DNA from 3 places in the Streptomyces sp. NPDC014861 genome. Region 1 is predicted to be linked to each of the others. Evidence: riboswitches for the same ligand, from Rfam matches in the RefSeq annotation. Region 1 holds a riboswitch; each other region holds the start of a gene.
The links. Region 1 has a riboswitch for thiamine pyrophosphate ahead of thiO (glycine oxidase ThiO). Riboswitches for the same ligand answer to the same signal wherever they lie in the genome.
Positions count from the first base shown of each region.

Region 2: it holds a riboswitch for thiamine pyrophosphate, as region 1 does, so the genes downstream of both, thiC (phosphomethylpyrimidine synthase ThiC) here and thiO (glycine oxidase ThiO) in region 1, are expected to answer to the same signal.
Region 3: it holds a riboswitch for thiamine pyrophosphate, as region 1 does, so the genes downstream of both, ACF1BN_RS16795 (thiamine ABC transporter substrate binding subunit) here and thiO (glycine oxidase ThiO) in region 1, are expected to answer to the same signal.

Region 1 is NZ_JBIBWV010000004.1:325,962-333,105, reverse strand. It holds gene pknB (Stk1 family PASTA domain-containing Ser/Thr kinase) at 1-1,147, opposite strand, end outside; gene ACF1BN_RS11000 (thiazole synthase) at 1,236-2,030, opposite strand; gene thiS (sulfur carrier protein ThiS) at 2,036-2,242, opposite strand; gene thiO (glycine oxidase ThiO) at 2,239-3,450, opposite strand; TPP riboswitch at 3,448-3,561, opposite strand; gene ACF1BN_RS10985 (NAD(P)/FAD-dependent oxidoreductase) at 3,644-4,879, shown strand; gene ACF1BN_RS10980 (Rv2175c family DNA-binding protein) at 4,947-5,312, shown strand; gene thiE (thiamine phosphate synthase) at 5,386-6,039, shown strand; gene metF (methylenetetrahydrofolate reductase [NAD(P)H]) at 6,239-7,144, shown strand, end outside.
Region 2 is NZ_JBIBWV010000018.1:62,296-69,439, forward strand. It holds gene ACF1BN_RS27945 (hypothetical protein) at 1-528, shown strand, start outside; gene thiC (phosphomethylpyrimidine synthase ThiC) at 778-2,559, opposite strand; TPP riboswitch at 2,554-2,692, opposite strand; gene ACF1BN_RS27955 (YibE/F family protein) at 2,731-4,224, shown strand; gene ACF1BN_RS27960 (SsgA family sporulation/cell division regulator) at 4,687-5,127, opposite strand; gene ACF1BN_RS27965 (IclR family transcriptional regulator) at 5,266-6,030, opposite strand; gene ACF1BN_RS27970 (DUF5326 family protein) at 6,316-6,534, opposite strand; gene ACF1BN_RS27975 (cupin domain-containing protein) at 6,782-7,099, opposite strand.
Region 3 is NZ_JBIBWV010000007.1:96,425-103,568, forward strand. It holds gene ACF1BN_RS16780 (hypothetical protein) at 103-1,110, shown strand; gene ACF1BN_RS16785 (ABC transporter ATP-binding protein) at 1,095-2,126, opposite strand; gene ACF1BN_RS16790 (ABC transporter permease) at 2,126-3,739, opposite strand; gene ACF1BN_RS16795 (thiamine ABC transporter substrate binding subunit) at 3,778-4,869, opposite strand; TPP riboswitch at 4,950-5,059, opposite strand; gene rlmN (23S rRNA (adenine(2503)-C(2))-methyltransferase RlmN) at 5,089-6,201, opposite strand; gene ACF1BN_RS16805 (phosphatidate cytidylyltransferase) at 6,434-7,144, opposite strand, start outside.

The DNA of each region.
Region 1 (7,144 bases):
CGAGGACAGCGGGGACGCGGGTGAACTGGCCGGCGTTGATGTACCAGACGCCGGCGCCGAGGCCCAGCGCGAGCAGGACGCCGGCGACGATCAGGAGCGGGCCGCGCGGCGGCCTCGGGCGGGTGCGCGGGCGACGGGCCGGCGGCGGGAGCTCGGGGGTCGTGAGGCGGCTGGTGTGCTGCACCGCGTGCGGGTCGCCGGCCTCCGGCGCGGGCACCGGGCGGGCGATGACGCCGGTGCGGTCCTCCCCAGTGTCCCGCCGGCTGGCCCGCGCCCGCGGCGGCACCGCGTCCAGCTGGGCGTCGGTGAGCGCCGCGCGCGCCTCCCGGGCCAGGGCGAGCAGGGCCACGGCGTCGTGCGGGCGGACCTCGGGGTTGCGGGCGGTGGCGGCGGCGACCAGCTCGTCCAGTTCGAGCGGCAGCCCGGGGACGGCGGCGGACGGGGCCGGCACGTCGGTGTGGAGGTGCTGGTAGAGGACCTGGGCCGGGGTGTCGCCCCCGTGCGGCTTGCCGCCCGTCAGCATCTCGTACAGGACGACGCCGCAGGCGTACACGTCGGCGCGGGTGTCGGCGGTGCCGTGCTCGATCTGCTCGGGGGCGAGGTAGGAGACGGTGCCGAGGACCGCGCCGGTGGTGGCGGTCGCCGAGCCGACCGAGCGGACCAGCCCGAAGTCGGCGACCTTGACCCGGCCGTCGTCCCCTATCAGCACGTTCTCCGGCTTCATGTCCCGGTGGACGAAGCCGGCCCGGTGCGCCGCGCCGAGCGCGGCGAGGACCGGCTCCAGGATGTCCAGGGCGGCGCGGGGCTGGAGGGCGCCGCGCTCGCGGAGCACGTCGCGCAGGGTGCAGCCGGAGACGTACTCCATCGCCAGGTAGACGTACGCGCCCTCGGCGCCCTGGTCGAAGACGGCGACCACGTTCGGGTGCGCGAGGCGGGCGACGGACTTCGCCTCGCGGATGAACCGCTCGACGAAGACCGCGTCGGCCGCCAGGGCGGGGTGCATCACCTTGAGCGCGAGGACGCGGTCGAGGCGGGTGTCGACGGCCCGGTAGACCGTGGCCATCCCGCCGACGGCGATGCGCGCGTCGACGCGGTAGCGGCCGTCGAGCAGCCGCCCGACGAGGGGGTCCTGAAGGGTCGTGTCCACGGCGTCGAGTCTACGAGCCGGTACGGACGCCCCGCCCCGCGTGCCCCGACCGCAGCACGCTTGTGACGTACCCCGCTCCGCTCCGGGGTCAGAACGCGGGGCGTTCCGGGTCCAGCCGGGCGCGGCCCTCCACGGGGGAGGACGCCTCCGCGAAGTGGCGGCGGGGGATGCGGCCCGCGCGGTGCGCGAGGCGGCCCGCCTCCACCGCGTGCCGCATCGCCGAGGCCATCAGGACCGGCTCCTGCGCACGGGTGACCGCCGAGGCGAGCATCACCGCGGCGCAGCCCAGCTCCATCGCGAGCGCCGCGTCCGACGCGGTGCCCGCGCCGGCGTCCAGGATGACCGGCACGCCCGCGCGCTCGGTGATCAGCTCGAAGTTGTGCGGGTTGCGGATGCCGAGGCCGGAGCCGATGGGGGAGCCGAGCGGCATGATCGCCGCGCAGCCCACGTCCTCCAGCTTCCGGGCCAGGATCGGGTCGTCGTTGGTGTACGGCAGGACGGTGAAGCCGTCGTCCACCAGGGTCTCGGCGGCGTCGAGGAGCTCCACGCCGTCGGGCAGGAGGGTCCGCTCGTCCGCGACGACCTCCAGCTTGATCCAGTCGGTGCCCAGCGCCTCCCGGGCCAGCCGGGCGGTCAGCACGGCCTCGCCCGCCGTGTAGCAGCCCGCCGTGTTCGGCAGGACGCGGATGCCGAGCCGGTCCAGGACGGAGAGGACCGAGCCCTGCACGGTCGGGTCGAGGCGGCGCATGGCGACCGTGGTCAGCTCGGTGCCGCCGGCGACCAGCGAGCGCTCCAGGACGTCCAGGCTGGGGGCGCCGCCGGTGCCCATGATGAGGCGGGAGGAGAACTCCGTACCGCCGAGGACGAACACGTCGTCGGACATCGCGCTCAGCCTCCCTGCACCGCGGTCAGGACCTCGACCCGGTCGCCGTCGGCGAGCAGCGTCGTCGCCCACTCGCCGCGCGGCACCACCGCCTCGTTGACGGCGGCGGCGACCCCGGCGGGGGCGGTGGTGAGGCCGGCGACCAGGGAGGCCAGGGAGACGGGGGCGGCGAGGGCGCGCGGCTCGCCGTTCACGGACACGGACACGTTCATGCGGGCTGCTCCTGACGTACGGGCAGAGCGGTGGGGAAACGGTGGGGGGAGAAGGGGCGCGCCTCTTCGGGGAGGACGCCCGTGGTGAGCGCCTCCGCCATGACGTCGCCGGTGACGGGGGTGAGGAGGATCCCGTTGCGGTAGTGGCCGGTGGCCAGGTGGAGACCCGGCAGGGCGCTCGGCCCGAGCACCGGCGCGTTGTCGGGGGAGCAGGGGCGCAGTCCGGCCACGGTCTCCGTGAGCGGCAGCTCGGTGAGGCCGGGGACCAGCTCGTGGGCGTCGCGCAGCAGCTCGTACACCCCGCCGGCGGTCACCGTGGTGTCCCAGCCCAGCTCCTCGCTGGTGGCGCCGACGACCAGCTCGCCGTTCTCGCGCGGCACCAGGTAGACGTGGCTGCCGCGCACCACGGCCCGGACGGTGCGGGAGAGGAAGGGGGCGTACGGGGCGGGGATCCGCAGCCGCAGGACCTGGCCCTTCACCGGGCGGACCGGCGGCAGCACCGCCTCGGGCACGCCCGCGAGCCGGCCGCTGAGGCTGCCCGCGGCGAGCACGGTCAGGCCCGCGGCGAGCTCGGTGCCGTCGCCGAGGACGACCCCGCGCGCCCGTTCGCGGGCCACGACGAGCCGCTCCGCGAGCGCCCGGTGGAAGACCACCCCGGCCCGCTCGCAGGCCGTGAGCAGCGCGGCGGCCAGCCGGCGCGGGTCCACCTGGTGGTCGCCGTCCACCCGGAGCCCGCCGCGCACCCCGGGCGCCAGCATGGGTTCGAGCCGGCGGCACTCGCGGCCGCTCAGCCACTCGGAGGCGAGCCCGCAGCGGGTCTGGAGGGCGTGGAGTTCGCGCAGGTGGGCCCGGTCGTCGGTGTCGAGCGCGACCGCGAGGGTGCCGCAGGCGCGGTAGCCGACGTCGAGGCCGGAGGCCTCCTCCAGCTCGGCGACGAACGCGGGGTAGCGCGCCGCCGAGGCGAGGTTGAGCCCGAGGAGGGTCTCCTCGCCGTAGTGCAGTTCGGTGACGGCGGCGAGCATCCCGGCCGCGACCCGCGCGGCCCCGCCGCCCGGGTCGGGGTCGATGACCGCGACGCTCAGCCCGCGCAGGGCCGCCCGCCAGGCCGTGACCAGGCCGATGACGCCGCCTCCGACGACGAGCACGTCGGTGGTCGGCCCGGTCGGGCGTGAGGTCGGCTCGTTCTGGTGTGCTTCGGAAGAACGCATGGGCGTTCCCGCCCCTCCCTTCGCCGGCATGACCCGGATCAGGTTCGTACGGTCGGAGGCCGGCCAGCCCCCCTCTCAGCCCGGTGCGTCCGGGCTCCCGCGAGTGGTTGTGCCCGCCACCCTAGCCCCCGCGGCCGGGGTGCCACAGGGCACCTCCCTTCCTGACGGATCGTCAGCTGCGTAAGGTGGACGGGTGAGCGAGCAGAAGCAGACCCAGCGGCACGTCGTGATCGTCGGCGCGGGCATGGCGGGCGTGCAGACCGCCGTCGCCCTGCGCGAGCAGGGCTTCGAGGGCCCCGTCACCCTCATCGGCGCCGAACCCCACCAGCCCTACGACCGGCCCCCGCTCTCCAAGGCCGTCCTCCTCGGCAAGGCCGAGCACTCCGCCTTCGACGTCGACTTCGAGTCCCTCGGCGTCGACCTCCGGCTCGGCCTCGACGTCACCGGGGTGCGCCCCGCCGAGCGCGAGCTCGTCACCGAGGCGGGACGCTTCCCGTACGACACCCTCGTCCTCGCCACCGGCGCCCACCCGCTCACGCTGCCCGGCACCGAGGGCGTCCCCGGCGTCCACCTGCTGCGCACCCTCGACGACGCCGTCCGCCTCGGCCCCGTCCTCGCGGGCGGCGGCCCCGTCGTCGTGGTCGGCGCCGGCTGGATCGGCGCCGAGTTCGCCACCGCCGCGCGCGAGGCCGGCTGCGCCGTCACCGTCGTCGAGGCCGCCGCCCTGCCGCTCGCCGGCGCCCTGCCCGCCGAGGTCACCACCGCCATGGCCGGCTGGTACGCCGAGAGCGGCGCCGAACTCCTCACCCACGCGCGCGTGGCCACCGTCCGGCCGGGCGCCGTCGTCCTCGCCGACGGCCGCGAGCTGCCCGCCGACTCCGTCGTCGTCGGCATCGGCGCCCGCCCCGCCACCGACTGGCTCGCGGGCTCCGGCATCGCCCTCGACCCCGGCGGCGCCGTCACGGCCGACGACCGCCTCCGTACCTCGCTGCCCGAGGTGTACGCGGTCGGCGACTGCGCCTCCTTCCCCTCCGCCCGCTACGGCGAACGGCTCCTCGTCCACCACTGGGACAACGCCCTCCAGGGCCCCCGCACGGTCGCCGCCTGCATCACCGGCTCCGAGGGCGCGGAGCCGCAGCCGTACGACCCCGTCCCGTACTTCTGGTCCGAGCAGTTCGGCCGCTTCGTCCAGTACGCCGGCCACCACGCCGGCGCCGACACCCTGGTGCGGCGCGGCGACTCCTCCGGCGGCTCCTGGTCGGTGCTCTGGCTGCGCGACGGGGTGCTGGTCGCGCTGCTCGCCGTCGGCCGCCCCCGCGACCTCGCCCAGGGGCGCAGACTCATCGAGGCCGGCGCCGCCGTCGACCCCGAGCGCGCCGCCGACCCCGCCGTCCCGCTCAAGTCGGCGGTCCTCCGGAGTGGCTCCTGACCCCCGGACGGAGGCGACGGGGGTGGCCCGACTACCGGCTGTCGGTCCCGGATGGCAGGCTTGTCCCGTGACCGAGATTGACGCAAACATCGATGCTCTCGTCCCCGCCTGGCTCTACCTCCCCGACATCGCGGAGATGCTCGACGTCGAGGTGACGCGGGTGCGGCAGCTGGTGAAGGAGGGCCAGCTGATCGCCGTGCGCCGCGGAGAGAACAACGCGCTCCAGGTGCCCGCCGCCTTCATCCAGGGCGACAAGGTCGTCAAGGGCCTCGCCGGCACCCTGACGCTCCTCAGGGACGACGGCTTCTCCGACGAGGAGATGCTGGAGTGGCTCTTCACCCCGGACCCGACCCTGCCCGGCACCCCCGCGCAGGCCCTCGGCGAGAATCGCGGTACGGAGGTGAAGCGCCGCGCCCAGGCGCTCGCCGTCTGACACACCGGACCAGCACCGCCGGTGCCGCGGCCCCGCGCCGCGGCACCGGCACCACCCGACGGGGGGAACCACCATGCCCACACCTCGTGAGCGGCTCGCCGACGCCCGGCTCTACCTGTGCACCGACGCCCGGAAGCGCCAGGGCGACCTGCCCGCCTTCCTGGACGCCGTGCTCTCCTCCGGCGTCGACATCGTGCAGCTCCGCGACAAGGGCATGGAGGCGGGCGAGGAGCTGGAGCACCTGGCCGTCTTCGCCGAGGCCGCCCGCCGGCACGGCAAGCTCCTCGCCGTGAACGACCGGGCCGACGTCGCCCACGCGATCGGCTCCGACGTCCTCCACCTCGGCCAGGGCGACCTGCCGGTGCCCGCCGCCCGCGCCGTCCTCGGCGACGAGGTGCTGATCGGACGCTCCTGCCACGCCGGGTCCGAGGTGGACGCGGCCGCCGCCGAGCCCGGCGTCGACTACTTCTGCACCGGCCCCTGCTGGCCCACCCCCACCAAGCCCGGACGGTACGCCCCCGGCCTCGACCTGGTGCGGTACGCGGCGGGGCTCGCCCAGGACCGCCCCTGGTTCGCCATCGGCGGCATCGACGAGACCAACCTGGACCAGGTGCTGGACGCCGGCGCCCGCAGGATCGTCGTGGTCCGCGCGCTCACCGAGGCCGACGACCCGGCCGCGGCCGCCGCGTCCCTCGCCAAGCGCGTCCGGGAGCGCGCGGACGCCTGACACCCGCGGCGGGCACGACGCCTCACGGACGGAGCAACCGCCCGGAAGGCGACCGGACGCCGGCTTCCGCGCGTCCGGCCCCGGTACGACGCCTTCCGGCGGCGCGAACCGCCCGGAAGGCGTCGTACCGGTGTCCGAAAACGTGTCCACCACTCGGACGCGGTTTCCGCGCCACCTGGACCCCGTCTAACCTGCCGGTATGGCCCTTGGAACCGCTTCCGTCCGTTCGGACCGCGCGCGCACGGTCCGCGAGATCCTCGCCTCCGGCAGCACGTCGTACTCCTTCGAGTTCTACGCGCCCCGGACCGAGAAGGGCGAGCAGGGCCTCTGGAACGCCCTGCGCCGCGTCGAGGCCGTCGGCCCCAGCTTCGTCTCCGTGACCTACGGCGCCGGCGGGTCCACCCGCGGCGGCACCGTCAAGGCCACCCAGAAGATCGCCTCGGACACCATCCTCACCCCGGTGGCCCACCTCACCGCCGTCGACCACTCGGTCGCCGAGCTGCGCAACGTCCTCGGGCAGTACGCCGACGCCGGCATTCGCAACATGCTCGCCCTGCGCGGCGACCCGCCCGGCGACCCGCTGGGCGACTGGGTCGAGCACCCCGAGGGCGTCCGCTACGCCGCCGACCTGGTCCGGCTCATCAAGGAGTCCGGCGACTTCTGCGTCGGCGTCGCCGCCTTCCCCGAGATGCACCCCCGCTCCGCCGACTGGGACACCGACATCCGGCACTTCGTCGACAAGTGCCGGGCCGGCGCCGACTACGCGATCACCCAGATGTTCTTCGACCCGGAGAACTACCTGCGGCTGCGCGACAGCGTCGAGAAGGCGGGCTGCGACACCCCGATCATCCCCGAGGTCATGCCCGTCGTGAACGTGAAGACCCTCGACCGGCTGCCCCAGCTCAGCAACGCCGCCTTCCCCGCGGATGTGAAAGAACGCATCCTCGCGGTCAAGGACGATCCCGCCGCTGTACGCTCCATTGGTATCGAGTTCGCGACGGAGTTCTGCGCGCGCCTGCTGGACGAGGGTGTCCCGGGACTGCACTTCATCACGCTCAACAGCTCCACCGCGACGCTCGAGATCTACGAGAATCTCGGACTGCAC
Region 2 (7,144 bases), on a different contig from region 1:
GCCGCGGCGGCGAGCGAGTACGAGCACTTCGTCAAGGTGCGCGAGCAGTGCCGCGCCGCGTCCAACCGGCCGCGGACCCCCGCCCCCGACGAGTCGCCGGGCGCCGTCGCGGTCCTCACCACGCTCGTGCCGGTCCTCGCGGGCAGCGCGTCCGTGATCTTTCTCCTGGTCGGCGCCGTGGTCCACCTGCTCGTCCCGGCCGCCGCCCTCGGCACCACCCTGCTCACCGCGGGCCTGGTCTTCGGCGCCCTCGCCGCCGCCGGCCTCCTCTGCGCGGGCGTCGGCCTCCTGCTCACGGCGCTCCGCAACAGCCCGGCCGAGAGCCACGTCCCCGACGACGAGCTCACCCGGGCCCGCGCCGACTGGCGCCACGCCCTGCTCGAACGCGGCGTCGTCCCCTTCCTCCAGGCCGCCCTCACCACCCCCGAGACCGGGCACACCCCCGAGCGCACCCCGACCCCGGCCCCGGCCCCCGGACCCGATCCCGCACCCCTCCCTGACCCGCCGCCCCCGACACCGACCCCGTGAAACGGAGCCTCTGACACGGAGCCCGTGACCTGGCCCCGTGAAACGCAGCCTCCGGAACGGAACCCGCGACGCGGACCCGTGACCCGGCCCCGTGAAATGGCCCTGTGAAACGGCCCCGCGAAATGGCCCCGTGACGCGGACCGGCCCGCGGTCCCCCCGTGGACCGCGGGCCGGGGATCAAGGTGACGCGGGCAACTGCTCGGCCAGGGACCCGAACCGCTGCTCGGCCGGAGGCGCGAGTCGCTCCCGCTACTCGGCCAGGGGAAGGTAGACGCGGTTGCCGGCGGCGGCGAACTCGGCGGACTTCTCCGCCATGCCGGCCTCGATCTCCTCCTGGGTGCCACCGTGCTCACGGCGGATGTCCTGCGAGATCTTCATCGAACAGAACTTCGGGCCGCACATCGAGCAGAAGTGCGCCGTCTTCGCGGGCTCCGCCGGAAGCGTCTCGTCGTGGAACTCCCGGGCGGTGTCCGGGTCGAGGGCCAGGTTGAACTGGTCCTCCCAGCGGAACTCGAACCGTGCGTCGGAGAGTGCGTCGTCCCACTCCTGGGCACCGGGGTGCCCCTTGGCGAGGTCGGCCGCGTGGGCCGCGATCTTGTACGTGATGACACCGGTCTTCACGTCGTCGCGGTTCGGCAGGCCCAGGTGCTCCTTCGGCGTGACGTAGCAGAGCATCGCCGTGCCCCACCAGGCGATCATCGCGGCGCCGATGCCGGAGGTGATGTGGTCGTACGCGGGCGCGACGTCCGTGGTCAGCGGGCCGAGCGTGTAGAACGGCGCCTCCTCGCAGATCTCCTGCTGGAGGTCGATGTTCTCCTTGATCTTGTGCATCGGGACGTGGCCCGGGCCCTCGATCATCGTCTGCACGTTGTGGCGCTTGGCGATCGTGTTGAGCTCGCCGAGCGTCTTCAGCTCCGCGAACTGCGCCGCGTCGTTGGCGTCCGCGATCGAGCCGGGGCGCAGGCCGTCACCGAGCGAGTAGGTGACGTCGTACGCCGCCAGGATCTCGCAGAGCTCCTCGAAGTTCGTGTAGAGGAAGTTCTCCTTGTGGTGCGCGAGGCACCAGGCGGCCATGATCGAGCCGCCGCGCGAGACGATGCCGGTCTTGCGGCGCGCGGTGAGCGGCACGTACGGCAGGAGCACGCCGGCGTGCACGGTCATGTAGTCCACGCCCTGCTCGGCCTGCTCGATGACCGTGTCCTTGTAGATCTCCCAGGTCAGGTCCTCGGCCCTGCCGTCGACCTTCTCCAGGGCCTGGTAGAGCGGCACGGTGCCGATCGGCACGGGGGAGTTGCGCAGCACCCACTCGCGGGTGGTGTGGATGTTGCGGCCGGTGGACAGGTCCATGACCGTGTCGGCGCCCCAGCGGGTCGCCCAGGTCATCTTCTCCACCTCCTCCTCGATGGAGGAGGTGACCGCGGAGTTGCCGATGTTGGCGTTGACCTTCACCAGGAACCGCTTGCCGATGATCATCGGCTCGATCTCCGGGTGGTTGACGTTGGCCGGCAGCACCGCGCGGCCCGCCGCGATCTCCTCGCGGACGACCTCGGGGGAGACGTTCTCCCGGATCGCCACGTACTCCATCTCCGGGGTGATCTCGCCCCGGCGGGCGTACGCGAGCTGGGTCACGGCCTGCCCGGCGCGGCCCCGGCGGGGCAGCCGCGGACGGCCGGGGAAGACCGCGTCGAGGTTCTTGAGCCCACCGCCGCGCGGCGAGGTGTGCTTGATGCCGTCGTCCTCGGGGCGGACCGGGCGGCCCGCGTACTCCTCGGTGTCGCCGCGCGCGATGATCCAGTTCTCGCGGAGCGGGAGGAGGCCCCGGCGCACGTCGGTGTCGACGCCGGGGTCGGTGTACGGACCGGACGTGTCGTACAGCGTCACGTCCTTGCCGTTGGTGAGGTGGACCTGGCGGACCGGTACCCGGATGTCGGGGCGGGAGCCCTCGACGTACCCCTTGTGCCAGCCCGGCGTGCGCTCGCCGTCGGCGTCGTTCTGGTCGGAGGCAGGCGTGCGTGCATCCTGAATGGTCATGAGACCGAATCTCCCTACGCCGGCATTACCCGGTAACAGGTTCGGCGGTCGGCGCAGCCTCCTCCCGTACGTGTCCGCGTACGGTGATCAGCGCCCTCTCAGCCCGGTGCTCCGAGCTCCCGCGTGTGCAAAGGTGCCACCACGCTAGCGCCCTCCCGGGCGTGCTGAACAGTGGGCCCCCTCCGTTCTTGCGATGATCGGTCGGTGACTTCCTCGCAGCAGACCCCCGATCCGCACGGCCACGACCACGGAAACGGGCACGGGAACGGGCCCGGCCCAGGCGGTGGTCCCAGCGGTCAGGGCGGTGGTGCGGGCCCAGGTGCCGGCGGCGGTCCAGGCGGGCCCGGCCACGGAGGCCATGGCGGGCATGGCGGCCATGGCGGGCACGGGCACAGCCACAGTCACGGGCCCGCGGCGCCCGTCTCCCGTCATCTGCGCAGGGTCATCGCCGCCGTTCTCATCCCCTTCGCCACCGCCGTGGTCGTCGGTCTCGCGGTGCTCTGGCCCGGCGGCACGCCGGCGCACGAGCGGACCGGCGTCGGCTTCGACCGGCAGACCGAACAGGGGAAGGTCGTCGCGGTCGAGCGGGTGGACTGCAAGGACGTGAACGCGGCGCAGGTGCCGCCCACCGGCGACACGACCACCCCGCAGGGCCGCGAGGCGGTCAACGGGCAGCAGGGGCAGTGCGAGAAGGCGACGATCGAGATCACCAGCGGTCCCGACAAGGGGCGCCGGTTCACCGAGATCGTGCAGCCGGACGCCCCGCGCCAACTCGACGAGGGACAGGGCGTGGTGGTCGCCTACGCCCCCGACGCCCCGCGGGACCTGCAGTACTCGGTGACGGACGTGAACCGCAAGGTGCCGATGGCGGTCCTCGCCGGCATCTTCGCGCTCGCGGTCGTGCTCGTCGGCCGGATGCGGGGCGTGATGGCCCTGATCGCGCTCGCGGTGAGCTTCCTGGTGCTCACGCTCTTCATCCTCCCCGCGATCCTGGAGGGGTCGAACCCGCTGGTCGTGGCGGTGGTCGGATCGAGCGCGATCATGCTGATCGCGCTCTACATGTGCCACGGCCTGTCGGCCCGCACCTCGGTCGCCGTCCTCGGCACCCTGATCTCGCTGCTGTTGATCGGACTGCTCGGGTCCTTCTTCATCGGCTGGGCCTCGCTCAGCGGCAACACCGACGACTACACCGGGCTCATCCACGGTCTCTACCCGGAGATCGACATGTCCGGCCTCCTGCTGGCCGGTGTGATCATCGGTTCGCTCGGTGTCCTGGACGACGTGACCGTCACCCAGACCTCGGCGGTCTGGGAACTTCACCAGGCCGACCCGCGGATGGGTCCGCGCGCGCTCTACCGGGCCGGCATCCGGATCGGCCGCGACCACATCGCCTCGGTGGTCAACACGCTGGTCCTGGCCTACGCCGGTGCCGCGCTCCCGCTGCTCCTGCTCTTCACCATCGCGCAGAGCAGCATGGGGACGGTGGCCAACAGCGAGCTGGTGGCGGAGGAGATCGTCCGGACCCTGGTCGGGTCGATCGGTCTGGTCGCCTCGGTGCCGGTCACGACGGCGCTCGCGGCTCTGGTGGTGTCGGCCGACCGTCCGGCGGAGGAGGCAGGAGCCCGGACTCCGGGCCGCGGCGGACGGCGACGCCGCGCCAAGTGACGCGCGCACGACGCCCGTACGGGACCCTTCCGCCTCGACGGCAGCCCTACGGATCGGGGCACACCCGGCCCCACGGATCGGGAGGCGCACCCGGCCTCACGTATCGAGGCGCGCACCCGGCCCCACGGATCGGGGCACGCACCCGGCCCCACGGATCGGGGTACGCCGGTGTTCAGACACCCGGATCGGACACCGCTGTCGGAGGTACGGATCGCGCCTCCGCTGCCGGGGATACGGATAGCGGCCCCGCTGTTTGGGGTATGGATCGGGACGCCGGTGCCGGCAGCGTGCAACGGAACGCCGGTGTCGGGGGTATGGATCGCGGCGCCGGTGTCGGCAGCGCGGAGCGGGACGCCGCTGCGAGCCGTACGGAACGGGACTCTGCTGTGAGCGGTACGGAGCGAGGCGCCGGTGTCGGCCGTACGGAACGGGCGCCGGCGTCAGGCGTACGGAGGGCGTCGGTCAGGCCGGGCCCGCGCTCTCCTCGGCGAGGATCCGGCCGAGCGCGGCCTCCAGGCTGTCCTCGAAGTCGCCGAGCGTCTGCTCCTGGCCGAGCGGGACGAGCTTGTCCGTGCGGTCGAGGAAGGCGACGAGCGGCGGGGCGCTGGCCCGGAACAGCGCGCGGTCGCCGCCCACCTGGAGCCGGATGGAGACGTCCGACAGCCCCTCGGGCTCGGTCGGGGCGATGTGGACGTCGCCGTCACCGCTCGGGCGGTTGATCCCGTCGAGCAGCAGCTCCCGGCCGAACGCCCACGTGACGGGCGCGTCCCCGGGAAGGTGGAAGGTCATCCGCACCGCGTAGGGATCCCGGGTCTCGTATCGCAGTTCGACCGGGATCTTGAAGGAGAGCTCCTCCGAGACGAGGAAGCTCATCAGGACCTCGGCCTGAACCGACTCTCGCATCATGTACCCCGCAGTAGATGGAGCAGTTGTGTAAACACAGCTGCTGAAAGCTGTGACCGAAACGGCCAGGAATGATCCCCCGTGGCCCTCTTGACGCAATCGTGCTGTACGCGCTAGCAGATCACAAGGAGTGATTTTTCAGATACTGATAGAGAAGGCGAGCGAACTGAAGAGACTTCCGATCTCCGTGCGTAGTCGCTCGACTGCTGGGAGCAACCGTTCTTCCTGGTGAAGAGGGAGGGAAATGGCCAGAGTGGCGGCCATGGAGCCCACTGTGACGGGGATTGCGGCGCAGACCGTGCCCAGCGCATATTCCTGACGCTCCACCAGGGGCTCCATTCGCCCCAAACTACCCAAACGCTCCAAAAGCATCCGGCGATTACTCACCGTGTACGGAGTGATCGCTTCGACCGGATGGCGATCGAGGTGGTCTTGACGAGTTTTCAGATCGAGTTGACTGAGCAGACACTGCCCGATGGCATGCGCGTGACCGGTCTCCCGGAAGTCGGCCCATTCCTCGACCGCGGGGGAGTTGGCAGTGTCCGCGACGGAGACGAGTTCGATCTCGCCCTCGTGGTACAGGGCGAAGTAGACCGGCACACCGATCTCGTCCCGCCAGCGGGCGAGGGAGTCCTCGATCTTGGTGCGACGATTCTGCACAGCCCCGCCGCCGGCCAGACGGGCGGCTGCCTCGCCCAGATAGAACGCACCCTTGTCGCGGAGCAGATAGCCCTCGTGCGTCAGGGTGCGGAGAAGGTGGTACGTCGTGGGCAGCGGGAGACCCGTCTCCCGGGCGAGCTGCTTGGCGGGGGCACCGTCCGCGTGGGAGGCCACGGCCTCCAGAAGTCTCAGCGCCCGTTGCACCGAGCCGATCAGGGTCGGCGCAGCTGTCTGCGTAGCCATGGCCAAAGGTCACCCCCAGGCGTGACAACGGATGCGTCGCACCCGCTCGCGGGGGCCGCCCCCGCGCACCCGCCGGGCCTGGGACACCGATGGGGTCCGATGGACCGGACCCCTCAGGGACGAGTGGGAAACCGCAGATCTGCCGGAGATCTACGCCCGTAGTCCCCGACTCGGCGGAGTTCTGCCACTCTAGTGGCTCGTCCTCGCCCCCACTGGTTTCCACCAGTGCGTTCCCCCTGCCGGGCTAACGCCCGGCAGGCGCCGAATACCGATGAGTAGCTTGTGCTACCAGTCGCGGTCCGACTTCGACGAGGACCCGAACTTCCGCACGGCGTAGATGAGTCCGGCGACGAGCGCGACGAACAGCAGCACCTTGAAGAGCAGACCGATCACGAAGGTGAGGACGCTGGTGATGAATCCGCCGAAGACAAGCAGGACCAGGGCGGGTATCGCGATCCACTTCACCCACCACGGCAGTCCCGCGAGAATCTCCTGTACGGCCATGGTTCTCTCCCTCGCTCTCGATTCCCCCGACCGGAACCCTCCGTCCCGGACACCTCAAGGCTAGGCGGACACCCCGCGCCGCAGGGGCTTCCCGGGCCCCGGCTCTCCCCTGATCCGCCCCCTAGGGGGACCAGGGGCCCCACCCCGGAGAACACCGGGGAACGCCAGGCGCCACCGGGGACCGCCGGGAGCCGCACAAAGCGGAGGTCGTACGAGCGAAGGCCGCACAAGCGCGGGCCGCCGCCCCTCACGCCTCCGGCGGCGAGAACACCACCAGCACGCGCAGATCCTCGCTGATGTGGTGGAAGCGGTGCGGAACCCCGGCCGGCACATAGACCACGCTGCCCCGAGCCACCTGCGTCGTCTCGTCCCCGACCGTGATCGCCGCCCGCCCGGACACCACGAAGTACACCTCGTCCTGACCGTGCGGCGACTGCGGGTCCAGTTCGCCCGCGTCGAGCGCGTACAGCCCCACCGACATGTTCCGCTCACGCAGGAACTGGAGGTACGCCCCCTGGTTGGCGACGCGCTCCGCCTCCAGTTCGTCCAGCCGGAATGCCTTCACTGCCGTTCGCCCCTGCCCTTGGCCCGATCGTGTCTGCCACGATCA
Region 3 (7,144 bases), on a different contig from region 1:
CCGGAAAACCAGCGGCCCCGGCCACCCCGGGCCACCTATCCTGCGCCCATGGCGACACCCCCGACCCACTCCGCGGACCCCGCCCCCGCCGGAAGCGTGTAGGTGGACCTCTTCCTGTGCGCCGGCTGCGGCGCCGAGCTGTCCGTGCCCGTCGAGCGGGTCGCCCTCCCCGTCGAGGCCCGCTACCGAGGCGGCCACTCGTGGATGCCACCGCTGATGGACCCCGGCACCTACGCCGTCGACCCCGAGCCCTCCGGGCACCCGTGGCGCTCGTGGGAGGAGGCCGACGAGGAGGAGGCGGCCGCCGCCGGGGTGTACGCCCCGGTGTGGTCGTACTCCGCCGGCCCCCGTCACCGGTACGTCCTCGCCCCCGGCGACACGCGCGGCACTCGGCTCGTCCCGGAGCGGTCCGGGGACTCCTGCCTGGGTGTCGTCGGCGGCTCCCGACCCACCCTGCTCTGCGCCGGCTGCGGCCTGGGCATCGGGGTGCGCGAGGACGACTGCGGGATCTGGAACACGGTCCGGTACGAGCCCCACACCGTCCTCCGGCACCGGACGGCCGACCCCGCCCCAACCCCCGAACCACTCCGCGCGACCCCGCCGATCACCCCGGACGGCAACTGGAGCCCTCATTGGACGGCCGCCGCAGGGGTCGCCCTCGCGCACCTGCTGGCCGCCTCCGAAGGCCGGCCCCTCGCGCTCCCCGCCGGCCCCGTCACCGCGCTCCTCGGCCCGCACCTCGACCGACTGCTCCCGGCCGGCCCGGGCACCCTGCGGGTCGCCCTCGCCGGCCCCGGCATACCCGCGGACGGCGCCGACCTGGCGCTCGTCCCCAGCGACCGGCGGACCGGGCGGCCCTGGGCACCGCCCTGCGGCGCGGTCCCCGTCGGCCTGCCGGGCGACGTCTGGGCCCATCTCGCCCTCCCGCCCGAGACCTCGCCCATGCCGATCTCCGGCCACCTGCCCCCCGGCGTGCTGCGCGACGACTACCCGCTCCCCGACCACCCCCGGGGCCTCCTCGCCCCCGACCGCGGGACGGTCCGCCACACCCTGGCCAGGCTGCCCCGGGTCCGCGAACCCTGGCTACGAGCCCTCTACAACCGCTGCTGACCCTCCCCGTCCAGCACCACGACCTCCTCCACCCCGAACGCCACCGCCACCTCCGCGCCCACCTCCGGCACCTCCCGCAGCGGAAGCTCCGCCTCCAGCGGCGGCCCCTCCGCCGGACGCAGCACCACCGACACGTGATGGCCCCGGAACGTCCGCGACTCGACCCGGCAGAGCAGACCCCCGCGCGCCGGCCGGACCCCCGCCGGGCGCACCAACAGCGTCCGCTCCCCCTGCGGCGAGCCCTCCGGAACCGGCACCCGGCCCCACACCGTCTCCGCCACCGCACCGGACACCGTCGCCGGAACCACGTTCTCGAACCCCAGGAAGCGCGCCACGAACTCCGACGCCGGCCGCTGCCACACCTCCACCGGCGCCCCCGACTGGGCGATCCGCCCGTCCCGCATCACCACCACCCGGTCCGCGAGCGCGAACGCCTCCCCCTGGTCGTGCGTCACCGCGAGCACCGTCGTCCCCAGGCGCCCGAACAGCAACCGGAGCTCCACCACCAGCCGCTCCCGCAGCCCCCGGTCCAACTGCCCCAGCGGCTCGTCCAGCATCAGCAGCCGGGGCCGCGGCGCCAGCGCCCGCGCCAGCGCCACCCGCTGCTGCTCGCCGCCCGACAGCGCGGCCACCGACCGGCCGCCGGCACCCGGCAGGCCCACCAGCTCCAGCAGCTCCGCGACCCGCGCGGCCCGCTCGTCCTTCGCGACCCCGTGCATCCGCGGCCCGAAGGCCACGTTCCCGGCGACGTCCCGCTGCGGGAACAACTGGTGGTCCTGGAACATCAGCCCCACCCCCCGCCGGTGCACCGGCACCCCCGCCTGGTCGGCACCGGCGAGCAGCACCCGCCCCGCGTCCAGCGCCTGGAGCCCCGCGACCGCCCGCAGCAGCGTCGACTTCCCGGACCCGCTCGGCCCCAGCACGCAGACGATCTCGTGCTCGGCGACCTCCAGGTCCACCGCGTCGAGCACCGCCCGCGCCCCGAACCGCACCGTCGCACCCTCAAGGACCAGCATCAGAACTCCCCGGAGGTCCGCTCGGTCCGCAGCCGCTCCAGGAGCAGCAGCGAGACCGCGCACACCACCATCAGAATCGTCGACAGGGCCATCGCCTGCCCGTAGTTGAGCTCCCCCGGCCGGCCCAGCAGCCGCGCCACCGCCACCGGCAGCGTCGGATTGTCGGGCCGGGCAATGAAGACGGTCGCGCCGAACTCGCCGAGCGACACCGCGAACGCGAACCCCGCCGCGATCAGCAGCGCCCGCCGCACCAGCGGCAGGTCCACCTCGCGCCACGCCCGCCACGGCGACGCCCCCAGCACCGCCGCCGCCTCCCGCAGCCGCTGGTCCACCGCCCGCAGCACCGGCAGCATCGTCCGCACCACGAACGGCACACCCACCAGCGCCTGCGCCAGCGGCACCAGGATCCAGCTGGCCCGCAGATCGAACGGCGGCTCGTCGAGCGTGATCAGGAAACCGAAGCCCACCGTCACCGCCGACACACCCAGCGGCAGCATCAGCAGCGCGTCGAAACCCCTCACCAGCCGGCCCGCCCGCCTGGTCAGCGCCGCCGCCGCGAGCCCCCCGATCACCACCGCGATCGCGGTCGCCGCGACCGCGTACCGCAGCGAGTTCCCCACCGCCTCCAGCGGCGGCACCAGGAACGTCCCCGCCTCGTCCAGCGAACCCAGCGCCCGGTAGTAGCGCAGCCCGTACCCCTCCGGCGTGGCGAAGGACCGCTCCACCAGCACCCCGAGCGGCAGCACCACCAGCACCGCCACCGACACCAGCACCCCGCCGAGCAGCGCCCACTGGCCGAAGCCGCTCGGCCGCCGCGCGGTCAGCTCCGGGGACACCAGCCGCAGCGCCGTCTCCCGCCGCCGCACCGTCCGCGCGTGCACCGCGAGGATCGCGCCGACCGCCACGAACTGCACCAGCGTCAGCACGGCCGCCGTCCGCAGGTCGAGCAGCCGGGCCGTCTGCCGGTAGATCTCCGCCTCCAGCGTCGTGTACCCGTCCCCGCCGAGGATCTGCACGACACCGAACGAGGTGAAGGTGAAGAGGAAGACCATCAGGGCCGCCGCCGACACCGCCGGCACCAGCGCCGGCAGTGTCACCGCCCGCCACGCCGTCCACCGCGACGCGCCCAGCACCCGCGCCGCCTCCTCCTGCCGCGGATCGAGCTGCGCCCACAGTCCGCCGACCGTCCGGACGACGACCGCGTAGTTGAAGAAGACGTGCGCGAGGAGGATCGCCCACACCGTCGTGTCGAGCCGCAGCCCCCACAGCGCGTCGGTGAACCCGCCCCGCCCCACCAACGCCAGGAACGCCGTGCCGACCAGCACGGTCGGCAGCACGAACGGCACCGTGACGACCGCCCGCAGCGCGCTCTTCCCCGGGAAGTCGAAGCGGGCGAAGACATACGCCCCCGGCAGCGCCACCAGCAGCGTCAGACCGGTGGAGGCGGCCGCCTGCCACACGGTGAAGCCGAGCACGCCGAGGATGTCGGGCCGGCCCAGCGTCGTCCCGATCACGCCCAGGTCCCAGGCGCCGGACGGCCGCAGCCCGCGCTCGACGATCGACACGACGGGCCAGGCGAAGAAGACCGCGAAGAACGCGACCGGCAGGACCATCAGGCCCAGCCGCGCCGCGCTCCCCCCGCGGCCACGCCTCACTTGAGGAGCGACGACCACTGCTGGATCCACGCCTCACGCTTCTCGGCGATCTTCTCCGGCGCCATCGTCTGCGGCTTCTCCACGACCACGCCGTGCTTCGTGAACAGCTCGGGCAGCGCGGCGTCCTTCGCCACCGGGTTCACGAACATCTGGAGCGGCATGTCGTCCTGGAACTTCTTCGAGAGCAGGAAGTCGATGAGCGCCTTCCCGCCCTCGGGGTTCTTCGCCCCGTGCAGCAGCCCCGCGAACTCGATCTGCCGGAAGCAGGTGCCGGCGGACACCCCGGTCGGGGCCTCCTTCGGCTGCGGCTCCGCGTACAGCACCTCCACCGGCGGGCTGGAGGCGTAGGAGACGACCAGCGGGCGGTCGCCCTTGGCCTCCTTGCCGCCGGCCGAGCCGGAGAACTCCTGGTTGTAGGCCAGCTCCCAGCTGTCGACGGTCTTCACGCCGTTCGCCTTGAGCTTCTTCCAGTAGTCCTGCCAGCCCTCGTCGCCGTACTGCGCGACCGTGCCGAGGAGGAAGCCGAGCCCCGGGGAGGACCGCTCGGGGTTCTCCACCACCAGCAGATCCTTGTACTCCGGCTTCGCGAGGTCGTCGAAGGTCTGCGGCGGCGCCAGCTTCTTGTCCGCGAAGTACTTCTTGTCGTAGTTGACGCAGATGTCGCCGGTGTCGATCGGCGTGACCCGCTGCTCCTTGTCGAGCCGGAAGGCCTCCGGGACCCGGTCCAGGCCCTTCGCCTCGTAGGTCTCGAAGATGCCGTTGTCGAGGGCGCGGGAGAGCAGCGTGTTGTCGACGCCGAAGAAGACGTCGCCCTGCGGGGAGCCCTTGGTCAGGATCTCCTTGTTGACGGCCTCGCCCGCGTCGCCGGCCTTCAGCACCTTCACGGTGAATCCGGTCTGCTTCGTGAACTCCGCCAGCACCTCCTTGGAGGCGTTGAAGGAGTCGTGGCTCACGAGGGTCACGGACTTCGGCGCCGGCTCCCCCGTCTTGCCCGCGCCCTCGCGGACGTCCTCGGTGGAGCAGGCGGCGAGGCTCGTGACGCCGAGCGCCGCGACCAGCGCGACGGCGGCTGCCTTCTTGGTGTGCATCGGTTGTCCTCCTGGGTGGGACCAGGAAGAGACGCGGCCCTGCCCGCGGCCGGGGACCGGACGCGGGCAGGGCGCAACAGCTCGAGTTACGACCGAACTTCCTACCCAGAATGACCTGGGCAAGGTTCAGAGGGTCTGCGGTCTACGGTTACCGCACTCTCAGCGCTGTGGCGCTCCCCTGTCGGAATATGCAGGTGTGTTCGAGCACAGAGTACAAGGTCAGCGCTCGGAGGCCGCCAGCTGCCCGCAGGCACCGTCGATCTCCTGGCCCCGGGTGTCACGGACGGTCACCGGCACGCCGTGGCGGGCGATGGCGTCGACGAACGCCTTCTCGTCCTCGGGACGCGACGCGGTCCACTTCGACCCCGGCGTCGGGTTCAGCGGGATCAGGTTGACGTGCACCCGCTTGCCCTTGAGCAGCTTGCCCAGCAGGTCACCCCGCCAGGCCTGGTCGTTGATGTCCCGGATGAGGGCGTACTCGATGGAGATCCGGCGCCCGGACTTCTCGGCGTACTCCCACGCCGCGTCCAGCACCTCCCGCACCTTCCAGCGCGTGTTCACCGGCACCAGCGTGTCCCGCAGCTCGTCGTCCGGGGCGTGCAGCGACACCGCGAGCCGGCACTTGAAGCCCTCGTCGGCGAAGCGCAGCATCGCCGGCACCAGGCCCACCGTGGACACGGTGATCCCCCGCTGGGAGATCCCGAGCCCGTCGGGCTCGGGGTCGGTCAGGCGGCGGATGGCGCCGACGACCCGCTTGTAGTTGGCGAGCGGCTCGCCCATGCCCATGAACACGATGTTCGACAGCCGCGCCGGACCGCCCGGCACCTCGCCGTCGCGCAGCGCCCGCATGCCGTCCACGATCTGGTGCACGATCTCGGCGGTCGACAGGTTCCGGTCGAGCCCCGCCTGCCCGGTCGCGCAGAACGGGCAGTTCATGCCGCAGCCGGCCTGCGAGGAGATGCACATGGTCACCCGGTCCGGGTAGCGCATCAGCACCGACTCGACGAGCGTGCCGTCGTGCAGCCGCCACAGCGTCTTGCGGGTGGTGTCGTCGTCGCACGAGATGTGCCGCACCACCGACATCAGGTCCGGCAGCAGCTCCCCGGCCAGCTTCTCCCGCGAGGCGGCCGGGATGTCGGTCCACGCCGCCGGGTCGTGCGCGTACCGGGAGAAGTAGTGGGTCGACAGCTGCTTGGCGCGGAACGGCTTCTCGCCGATCGCGGCGACGGCCTCCTTCCGCTCCGCGGGCGAGAGGTCGGCGAGGTGCCGCGGCGGCTTCTTGGCTCCGCGCGGGGCGACGAAAGTGAGTTCTCCGGGGGCCGGACGAGCCACGGCGGCGTCTCTCCTCAAACAGGCACGAGGTCGGACGTCCCGCGACGGCGGGGAGCACGGCACGCTGGTGCCGGAGCGACCTCACTGGACCGTCCCCGCGGCGGCGAGGACGACGAAAGGGCCCGGGACACACGCCCCGAGCCCTTCCAGAGTACCCGTTGTCCGTCAACCCGCTCCGACGGAGATCACGACCGTCCTCCCGGCCACCGCCGGCGGACGGCGCGGCGCCCGCTCAGCCCGTGCCCACGAACAGCGCGAGCAGCAGCCACACCACCGGCGCCGTCGGCAGCAGCGAGTCCAGCCGGTCCATGATGCCGCCGTGACCGGGGAGCAGCGTCCCCATGTCCTTGATGCCCAGGTCCCGCTTGATCATCGACTCGCCGAGGTCGCCGAGCGTCGCGCTCGCCGCCACCGCCAGGCCGAGGACGAGCCCCTGCCACCAGGTGCCGCCGTCGATCAGGAACTGCATGCACAGCGCGCCGGCCGCCATCGCGAAGGCCACCGCGCCGAACAGGCCCTCACGGGTCTTGCCGGGGCTGATCCGCGGCGCCAGCTTGTGCTTGCCGAACCGCCAGCCGACCGCGTACGCGCCGGTGTCGCTGACCACCGTGAGCAGCAGGAAGGTCAGCACCCTCCACGGCCCGTCGTCGGCGGTCAGCAGCAGCGCCACGAAGGTCGCCAGGAACGGTACGTAGAACGCGGCGAAGACACCCGCCGTGACGTCCTTCAGATACCCCTCGGGGGGTTCCGTCATCCGCCAGACGAGCACCGCGAGCGCTGTCAGGGCCATCGCGACCCAGGCGCCCTCGGGGCCCCGCACGTACCCGGCGACGACCATGGCCGCGCCGCCGACCGCGAGCGGCACCAGCGGTGCCTTGATCGCCTTGCGCTCCTGGAGCCGCGAGGTCAGCTCCCACAGACCGACGACCACGGCCACCGCCAC